Regions from separate parts of the Brevibacillus sp. DP1.3A genome, predicted to be linked through region 3. Evidence: riboswitches for the same ligand, from Rfam matches in the RefSeq annotation. Region 3 holds a riboswitch; each other region holds the start of a gene.
The links. Region 3 has a riboswitch for S-adenosylmethionine ahead of HP399_RS28770 (homocysteine synthase). Riboswitches for the same ligand answer to the same signal wherever they lie in the genome.
Positions count from the first base shown of each region.

Region 1 (3,278 bases), 3.0 Mb from region 3:
CGATAATAGGGAAGCAGCGCACTTCTAAGCCAAAATCATTTTTCAATAGGGACTCGTGCTCTTCGCTGATTCCTGTCACGATCAAACCTGCGCGCAAGACGCCTCCCAAGTCGAATTGGACTTTTAGTTTATGCACGTTGACTCCTGCCTGCTGAAGGAAATGCAAGACACGATCTGGCGTAGCAGTATGACACGAGCCCTCAAGATAACATAGGACGTGTTCTACCGAGTCCACCGTGACTCCAGCTTTGTCAGCCGTTTTTTCTTTCCAAGTAGGATGCGGTGTGAATGGTTGTGTCAATAAATAGGCCAAATCCTCCACGACTGCACTTGCTGTGGGGAGCTCTCCTGCCCCTCTTCCTGTAAACAACAAGTCTCCTACGATGTTGCCGGATAGCTGGACAGCATTAAACGCGTCGTGGATTTGCGCCAACGGATGGCTCAGCGGAAGCATGGTTGGTTCAACAGATAGGCGAATTCCTTTCTCAGCTTGATAGGCCTGCGCGATCAGCTTGATCCGGTACCCGAGCTCGCTCGCAATCCGAATGTGACCTGCTGACAAATCTGCAATTCCTTTGCGAACAACATCTGCTAAGGGCAGCGATTCTCCGTACACAAGCTGTGCCAAGATATACAACTTGTACATAGCATCAAAGCCTTCCACATCCGAACGAGGGTCTGCTTCCGCATAGCCCAGCTCCTGCGCTTGCTTGAGAACCTCCTGGTAGGAGAGCTGCTCTGCCTCCATTTTCGTCAAAATGAAGTTCGTTGTTCCGTTAAGAATACCGCGAACGCCTTGAATATCGTTCGTGCGTAGGAACTGCCGGAGCACGCTCAAGATCGGGATGCCCCCTGCCACACTCGCTTCATAGGCAAGATGCACTTGATGTTGATTTGCCAAATCGACTAGCTCCGTTCCTTTTTTCGCCAGGAGCTCTTTGTTGGCAGTTACCACATGGCAGCCCTTTTCGATCAAAGCACGGACGTAGTCATAGGTAGGTTCTACACCACCCATGACCTCCACCACTATATCCACATTACTGCTCAATACATCCTCAAAGTCTGTTGTCAGTAAAGCCGGGTCGATATGAACCGCCCGCTCTTTTTCCGAGTCACGCACCAATGCCTTGACGATCTCAATTCGTTTACCCAGACGAGAAGCCAGCTTCTCCTGCTGCGAACGGATCGTTTTGATTACGCCTCCACCCACTGTTCCCAATCCCAATAATCCCACGCGTACCACTTCTGCACTCATCCTGACCACCCCATACCCCGAATTTTAGATAAAAAGAAAAGCCATCTTCGATAAGAAGAAGGCTTGTTAGCAGCTAATAATGCTCCCCCTCCTTATCTCCCAGGACGTATATGTCCTGCAGGAATTGGCACCTTGTCACAAAATATGCGTGACGGTTGCCGGGCTTCATCGGGCCAGTCCCTCCACCTCTCTGGATAAAGAAAATATGAAATTGAAAAAAACCTTCTTCGCTAAGAAGAAGGTTCATCTACTAATGGAGTAACCCGCTTCTTATCTTTCGAGACGAAACGTCTCGCAGGAATTGGCACCTTGTCGCATTATGCAACGGTTGCCGGGCTTCATCGGGCCAGACCCTCCACCTCTCTGGATAAGAACCATTTATGCTGTTGAGCTTTATTCTAAGAAATTCCAAGGCAAGCGTCAACAAAATTCTTTCTTTTCTGATTGCAATCTGAATTGGCCAGGTTTTCTCAGTTGTGGGTGAACAGGCTTTCTACCTCTTCCATACTACAGCAAGTGCAATGAAACACGCCCTCCTGGCATTCCTCAGGCAGCTCTTTTTCCTCGACATATCCGCACCATTGGCAAATAAAAAGTTGCATCATCGCACACCCTCCTCTTCTTTTATCCTGCCCAAAATAAAAAGAGCATTTTCCACTCGACCGTGACGATCGTTAGAAAATGCCAGAAAAGGAGGGACGTACTTGTCCACTCGCTGTTTTTCGCAAGCCATCTCTAACACCTCCCTATCTCCCGTAGGTCTATCAGTGTTGTCGAAACAGGCAGGTCTCCTGACTATGGGTTCATCGTCTAGCGTCGCCTTCCCCGTCTATTTTGATAGACCAGTGGCTTGTTGGACGCTGACTCCCCTCTTACAGTGGCGGGACCGTGTCGGATTTGCACCGAGCTTCCCTATTATCCTTGTGGCGAATTGGTTACGCCCTAAGGAACCTGTTTCCACCTATGAAATTGTCATTTATTACTACCACCCTCAGATTTTACCTTATTTCCCCTTATTTTGCGAACATTGCTCGTGGGTCAGTAACCATTCCTTTCGCCACAAGCCACCCGAATAGCCTGTTAAACTTCCGTTTGCTCCTATAGGTGGTCAATGTGTGCAAGACTGTTTCTGAAAGCCTCTCCCTTTCATCCACAGGGGAACAGAAAAGGACTGTCTCTTGCCGGAAAAATATTCGTCCAGCTGTTGCCGACAAACGAGGAGAGGCTCTGACCTACCCCAAATACCGAGCCTTTAAAATGGTAGTGTGGTGAGCTTCATGTCCTGCAATCACATAAGCCAACGTCCTTGCAGATAGCTTGTTTCCGTTGGCAATTCCTGTACGCAACCACGCTTCCGGAGAGATTCCGCGGACCTGTGCGATGGTGGAAGCCCGAACAGCCTTATACTCTTCCAGTAAATCTGAGAGGTCTCTTAGCTGATAACACCCGTGTTCGACAAAAGCATTCTCATCAAAACCAACGAGGGGTGTCTGATCTCCTCTCGCGATTCTCAGCAAGCGATAGCTCATGATGCGTTCTGTATCGACGAGATGACCCAAAACCTCTTTTACCGTCCATTTTCCTGGTGCATATCGATAATCCATTTGCTCGGGCGCAAGTGACGAAAATAATGCGACTTGCCTCTCGCCTTGTTGTGTGAGGATCGTTTGCAGCTCCCCCTCAGGTACAAGCCCAATATAATAGTCAAAATAAGCAACGTATTCATCGCGATCTGGTCGTCTGAGCATGTATTTCCCACTCCTCGTCATTCATTTTGGTTAGACAAATTATACCCCCATGCATCCCAATACGAACGAACCCGCCTGATCTTCACAGGCGGGTGACGCTCACCATTATTCGCTATGTAAGCCTTCAAACAATAGGACCCTTGCCGGGGCTGCATCCGTGCCGATCAGCTTGAGTGGTGCAGCTACCAGAAAATACTCGCCTGGCGGGACCTCTGCTAGCCGCAAGCCTTCCACGACAATGACTCCCGCTGCAAACAGCTTTTTATGTGTGGGGT
Region 1 covers NZ_CP085876.1:2,614,846-2,618,123, reverse strand. The annotation lists gene HP399_RS12055 (homoserine dehydrogenase) at 1-1,255, opposite strand, end outside; SAM riboswitch class I at 1,345-1,456, opposite strand; SAM riboswitch class I at 1,523-1,629, opposite strand; gene HP399_RS30985 (hypothetical protein) at 1,726-1,860, opposite strand; cobalamin riboswitch at 2,019-2,225, opposite strand; gene HP399_RS12045 (DinB family protein) at 2,488-3,003, opposite strand; gene HP399_RS12040 (cyclase family protein) at 3,109-3,278, opposite strand, start outside.
Region 1: linked by a shared signal. The riboswitch ahead of HP399_RS12055 (homoserine dehydrogenase) and the one ahead of HP399_RS28770 (homocysteine synthase) in region 3 are both predicted to bind S-adenosylmethionine.

Region 2 (3,278 bases), 2.6 Mb from region 3:
ATGTACTCCCCCTCATTTCCTGATCCGCGGGTCCAGTGCGTCCTGCAAACCATCCCCGAGCGCGTTGCACGCGAACATGGTAAGGGAAATCATGAATCCCGGAAAAAACAGCCGCCACCACTGTCCGCTCAGCATAACCGCTAGCGCGTCGTTGGCCATGGTTCCCCAGCTGGCGGTTGGCGCTTGCACACCCAGCCCAAGAAAGCTGAGAAACGATTCGGCAAAAATCGCATGCGGTATCGTAAAGGTCAGGTTGACGATGATGACGCCGATCGTATTCGGCAGCAGATGTTTGATGATAATTTTGGCATGAGAGGTACCCAACTTTTCTGCAGCCAGCACAAACTCCTGACGCTTGATCTGCATGATTTGTCCTCTGACCAGGCGGGCCATTCCGACCCACCCAGTTAGTGAAAGGGCAATAATGATCGTAGTGAGACCAGGCTCCAGAACCACCATCAGCAGGATTACCACCAGCAGATACGGAATGCTGTACAGAATTTCAGCCAATCGCATCAGGATGTTGTCCACACGGTCGCCCAGCTTGTTCCTCCCTGCCATGTAACCGGAAATCCCGCCGACGCATACACCGATCACTAGGTCGATAGCAGCTGCCGCCACACCAATAAACAAAGAGATTTGACCGCCTACCCAGGTACGTGCCCACATGTCCCGACCCAAGTCATCCGTTCCAAACCAATGCTCGTCCGACAGCGGCAGATTACCCTTCGTCAATGACTGTTCATGCGGGCTGTGGGGAACGAGAATCGGACCGATGATCGAGAGGGTTACCACTGCCATGAGCAGGAAGAACCCGAGCATTGCCAGCTTGTTGCGGCACACCCGCTGCAATACCTCCTGCCAATATCCGAGACTGGGACGTTTCCGAATTTCTTCGGATAGCCTGTTTCGGTCTACTGGTCGAAACAGGCTATCCAGTTGTGTTGCCTGATTGGCCATAACGCTACTTCCCTCCACTCGTCAATCTGATGCGCGGGTCAATCACCCGATACAGTAGGTCGATGATGTACAAAGTAAAAATGAGCACAAAGCTGTAAAACACTGTCGTTCCCAAAATAACGGGATAATCGCGGTTAAAAATACTTTCCACGAAGTATTTGCCGAGCCCGGGAATGGCGAAAATCTTTTCCACCACAAAGGTTCCCGTCATCAGGTTGGCAAACAGCGGACCGATAAAGGTAAGAACCGGTAGGATGGCATTACGCATCCCGTGTCTAACGACAATAGAAAAGGTGCCAAGCCCTTTCGCCTCCGCTGTGTTTATGTATTCCTGTTGCCAAACCTCAAGCATGCTGGCTCGTACGAAACGGGCGATAATGGCGAGCGGACCGATAGCGAGCGCAAGCGTTGGAAGTATCGAATGCTCCCAACTCCCCCACGCAGCAACGGGCAGAAGCTCCCATTTGACCGCCATGTACTTGATCAAAAGTGGCGCCAGAATAAAACTGGGGACGGAGATCCCAATGATGGCTGCAAACATAGACAAGAAATCCAAGGTTCGATTGTGATAGAGTGCCGCTACGATTCCCAGTGTGATTCCACCTGCCAGTGCGACAATAAACGACTGGAGTCCCAGAACAGCCGATGCGGGGAATCCCTCTGCAATCAGCGTGTTCACATCCCTCGTCTTGGACTGGATAGAGGGCCCCAAGTCAAATTGCAGCAATCCTTTCAGATAGAGCAGGTACTGTACCGTGATTGGCTGATCCAGGTTGTACTCCGCCCGCATGTTCTTTACCACTTCTTCTGGAAGCATTTTGGCGTCAGACGCGAACGGGTCACCCGGAATCAGGTGCATGGTCACAAACGTTACCGTGACAATAATCCAAAGGGTAACGATCATGAGAAAGCCACGCTTGACCGAATAATGAAGCACGTTGTTTCCTCCTTCACATAATACAAAGTAAAAAGATATGAATACTATGAATTATAAATATAGAAAACCCCTCTCCGAAAAGAAGAGGGGCAATTACACGGTTCCCACCTTCTCATCTCGCAGAATAACTCCGCAGGAATTGGCACCGTAAGGTCAATCAGACCAAGGTTGCCGGGTTTCATCGGGCCAGTCCCTCCACCACTCTAGATAAGAATGTTCTATGAAATTTAATTTCATCGTAAAATTCTTTTTTATCTTATCATTTTACTCGGATATGTCAATCCTGTTCAATGACAATTGATTTTTCTTTATTATTTTGGAAAAGCAAATCTTCATACACGTATGAATATAAGGATGTCAGCCCAAATCTTAATCGTGGTGGCTAGGATCAACAAGGCCAGAATGGTTTGGAGAACCCGTGTATCCAAACGTTTGCTGACCTTCGTACCGAGCGGCGCTGCCATGATACTGGCGATTACCATGATCACGGATGGCCACAGTAATATGTCCCCCGCCATCCATTTCCCTGCAGTCGAACCGATGGAAGAAAGAAAGGTAATGGCAAGAGATGAAGCAATCGTAACTCTTGTCGGGATCTTGAGGATGATCAACATGATGGGAACCAAAATAAAAGCGCCAGCTGCCCCGACAATTCCGGAGGCGCCTCCGACAATCAAAGCGGATAATACGGCTGTTGGTTTATGAAAGATAACCTCGTACTGTTCACGTTCGTCCATTCGCTTTTTTGGCAGGAACATCAAGATTACAGCAATGGTGGCCAGGATGGCGTAAACGATATTGATGGCTTCTGCCGATAGATATTTTCCTCCATACCCTCCAAGCAAGCTTCCTACGATAATGGCACTTCCCATGTACAGAACGAGCTGGTAGTGAATAAGCTTATCTTTTCGCAGAGTCCAAACAGCAGCTAGGGTGGCAAAAAATACTTGGATTGCACTTATTCCGGATACTTCGTGAGCTGTGTAAGCAACGAATCCAAGGGCGGGCGGAATGTACAGAAGCATCGGATACTTGATGATGGAGCCCCCGATTCCGACGAGACCAGAAATAAATGATCCCGCGAAACCGATAACAAACAGTGTGATCACAAGGTCGATAGTCATACGCTCACCCTTTGCAACACCTCGATTCGTTTTACCCTCGTTCTACGACTGCCAAGCCGTCTTTTTGCCATTTCAAGATTCCGCCGCTCAAATTCATTACATCCTTGAATCCATTTGCCTGAAGAATGCTTGCGCCAATAGCGGATCGGGCACCGGAACGGCACTGTACGAGAAGAGGCTTATCGTGAGGAATCTCATCCAGCCGCATGGCGAGCGTACCGAGCATGATGTGCTGTGCATCCGGAATGTGTCCTTCC
Region 2 covers NZ_CP085876.1:3,569,782-3,573,059, forward strand. The annotation lists gene HP399_RS16255 (ABC transporter permease) at 13-960, opposite strand; gene HP399_RS16260 (ABC transporter permease) at 965-1,897, opposite strand; SAM riboswitch class I at 2,007-2,111, opposite strand; gene HP399_RS16265 (sulfite exporter TauE/SafE family protein) at 2,230-3,021, opposite strand; gene HP399_RS16270 (MBL fold metallo-hydrolase) at 3,053-3,278, opposite strand, start outside.
Region 2: linked by a shared signal. The riboswitch ahead of HP399_RS16260 (ABC transporter permease) and the one ahead of HP399_RS28770 (homocysteine synthase) in region 3 are both predicted to bind S-adenosylmethionine.

Region 3 (3,278 bases):
GGAGAGGGATAAGCAAGTGCAAGCCGCTCGTCGCCTATATTGTTATCGGAACATGATGCCCCTTCTCTCCACTGTACTTTTCCTGTTCCTCTTTCAGCCGTTCCCTACCTATGCCCAGCCTCCCTATGCAAAATGGGGCAGGCTCGCGATGCAGGAGACGATGAAGCGATATCCAAACGCTCAAATTGTGGACTACCTGCATGTCGGACGAAAACAAAAAACGCCCACCACGTCGGAAGAGACGTTTAAGCTCTTGCTTCAAGAAGGCAATCGCAGGTGGGCGTTACTCATTCATATTGAATTCGTGAATCAGACAGAAGATGTCGTAAACATCTCCTATGAGGAGACTCGCTAGTCAGCGAGCTGTTCCATCTCTTTCATCATGACTTCCATGTCCATGTCAGCTGCCATCCCGTACGCGCGGCGCATGTTTCCATCTCCATCCACAAGGAACATGCGAGCCGTATGAGCATAAGAACCATCTGGCTGCTTCATGACCATCAGACCAAAATCCTTCGTCACTTTCTCTACAGCCTGAGCGTCCCCGCGCAGGAACTTCCAGCCGCTCTGATCTGCCTTGAACTTGGCTGCGTACTCCTGCAAGACTTCCGGCGTATCGTTATCAGGGTCAAAGGAAATGGAGATAAACTCTACTTTGTCTCCGAACAGTCCCTTTTCCTTCAACTGATCTTGCAGCTTGGCCATGTTGTACGTAGTAGCCGGACAAATATCCGGGCACTTGGTAAACATAAACTCCACCAGTCGTACTTTGCCAGCACTTTCATTAAATGTATAGGTTGTTCCGTCACTGTTGTCTAAGGTGAAATCCGCGATGGGCTTCAACACTTCGATCTTCTCTTCTGTCATGTACTTATAACCAAATACACCGACGATAGCCAAAAGGATAATACCAGCTAACACAGGAAACCAATGTTTTTTCATCGCAGATTCCTGCTGCAATTGTGTTCCTTCACTCACGGGTTGTTCCTCCCTGCTTGTCCCATGCGAGATGCCTCCTGATTACACACGGGAGGCATTCACACTGTTTCTATACCTTCTTACTGTTCCACTTCACCTGGCCATGCGAGCATGCCGCCAACCATATTCGCCACGTCATACCCTTGAGCACTCAAATACTCTGTAGCTGTATTGCTTCTGGCACCACTGCGGCAAACCATCACAATCGGAATGTTCTTATCCAGCTCATCGATACGGTGCGGCAAAAAGCCGAGTGGGATCAACTTAGCCTCTTTAATGTGACCTGCATTCCACTCATCTACTTCACGTACATCAATGACTTGCAGTTCCTCTTTGGCATCCAGCTTTTCCAACAGCTCTTGTGGTGTCATTTCCTTTACTCCATGGCTCATCGCTATTTATCCTCCTATATGTACGATCAGATCAGTTGTAACCACCTCCATGATATCACACGCTTTTTTACTTTTCTAACGCGAAGAGCACTTGGCTTCACGCTGCATCCATGCTCCCTATTTTCTACCATTATCTCCTATTTGGCTGCGACAGTAGCCACACGGGATGTGAACAGCTTGAGGCAAAAGCGTTACAAATTAATGGCATGAGTGAACAACTTTCATCTATATATACATAAAAACCTCCCTGATAACTTACTATTATGCGTTGACAGCAAGGGGATATTTTCATACAATTACGACAACAACTTTTCTCATCAAGAGCGGTGGAGGGACAGGCCCTACGAAACCCGGCAACCAGCAGACTAGCTGCATGGTGCCAATTCCTGCAGAATCCAGTGATTCTGAGAGATGAACACAAGCCCGTGCATGATCGGAGCCTTCTTCTTCTCAGGAGAATGCTCCGTTTTTTATTAGCCGATTTCCCATAGTAAAAGGAGAGATGGACATGTCCGATCAACAACAATGGAAGCCAGAAACACTTGCGGTACACGGTGGACAGGAGGTTGACCCTGTAACAGGCTCACGTGCTGTTCCGATCTATCAGACGACCTCCTACGTTTTCCGTGATACGGAGCATGCTGCCAACCTGTTTGGCTTAAAAGAGTTTGGGAATATCTATACACGCATCATGAATCCGACACAGGATGTGTTTGAGAAGCGTGTTGCCCTGCTCGAAGGTGGTGTAGGCGCACTCGCGACCGCATCCGGGCAAGCTGCCATTACATTCGCCATCTTAAATATTGCGCATGCAGGAGACGAGATCGTCGCTTCCAGCAGCCTCTACGGCGGTACCTACAACCTGTTCGCTCACACTCTTCCCCGCCTCGGGATCAAGGTTCATTTTGCTGATCAATCCAATCCGGAAAATTTCCGTGCCTATATCAATGAAAAGACAAAAGCCGTGTTTTGCGAGACGATCGGCAACCCGCGCATTGATGTCGCTGATATCGAGGCGATCGCCAATATTGCTCACGAAAATGGCGTGCCTTTGATCGTGGACAACACCTTCGCGACTCCGATTTTGTGCCGTCCTTTTGAACACGGGGCCGATATTATCGTGCACTCTACCACCAAATTCATCGGCGGCCACGGAACAGCAATTGGCGGTATTATCGTAGACTCAGGAAAATTTGACTGGAACAACGGAAAATTCCCAGGTCTGACTACACCAGACCCAAGCTACCATGGCGTCGTCTATACAGAGGCAGTCGGTCCACTCGCCTATATTATCAAGGCGCGCGTCCAGCTCCAACGCGATATCGGAGCGGCTGTCGCCCCAATCAACTCCTTCTTGTTCCTGCAAGGATTAGAAACACTGCATCTGCGCATCGAGCGGCATAGCCAGAACGCCTTGGCAGTAGCTCAATTCCTCACCAATCACTCTGCCGTAGAGTGGGTGAGCTATCCAGGGCTGGAGTCAGACTCCCAGCATGAATTGGCACAAAAATATTTGCCAAAAGGTGCTGGCGCGATCCTGACCTTTGGAATTCGCGGTGGCATTGAGGCAGGAAAAACATTGATCGAATCAGTGAAGCTGTTCTCCCATCTCGCAAATGTCGGGGACTCCAAGTCACTCATCATTCATCCAGCTAGCACAACACATCAGCAAATGACAGAAGAAGAGCAGGCAGCAGCCGGAGTGACTCCGGGACTCATTCGCCTCTCCGTCGGCACAGAATCGATCGACGATATCATCTCTGATCTGGAGCAAGCCTTGCAGCGTGCGTTGCAATTATCTACGGTAGGTTAACATACCTTTACAAGAAAAGAAGAATCACGTGATCTCTTTGGATAGAGGTTTGTGATTCTTCTTTTACTTTTTTATTTTCGTTCGAAAATAATTGA
Region 3 covers NZ_CP085876.1:6,214,127-6,217,404, forward strand. The annotation lists gene HP399_RS28755 (YqzG/YhdC family protein) at 1-355, shown strand, start outside; gene HP399_RS28760 (SCO family protein) at 352-978, opposite strand; gene HP399_RS28765 (rhodanese-like domain-containing protein) at 1,059-1,370, opposite strand; SAM riboswitch class I at 1,682-1,788, shown strand; gene HP399_RS28770 (homocysteine synthase) at 1,879-3,183, shown strand.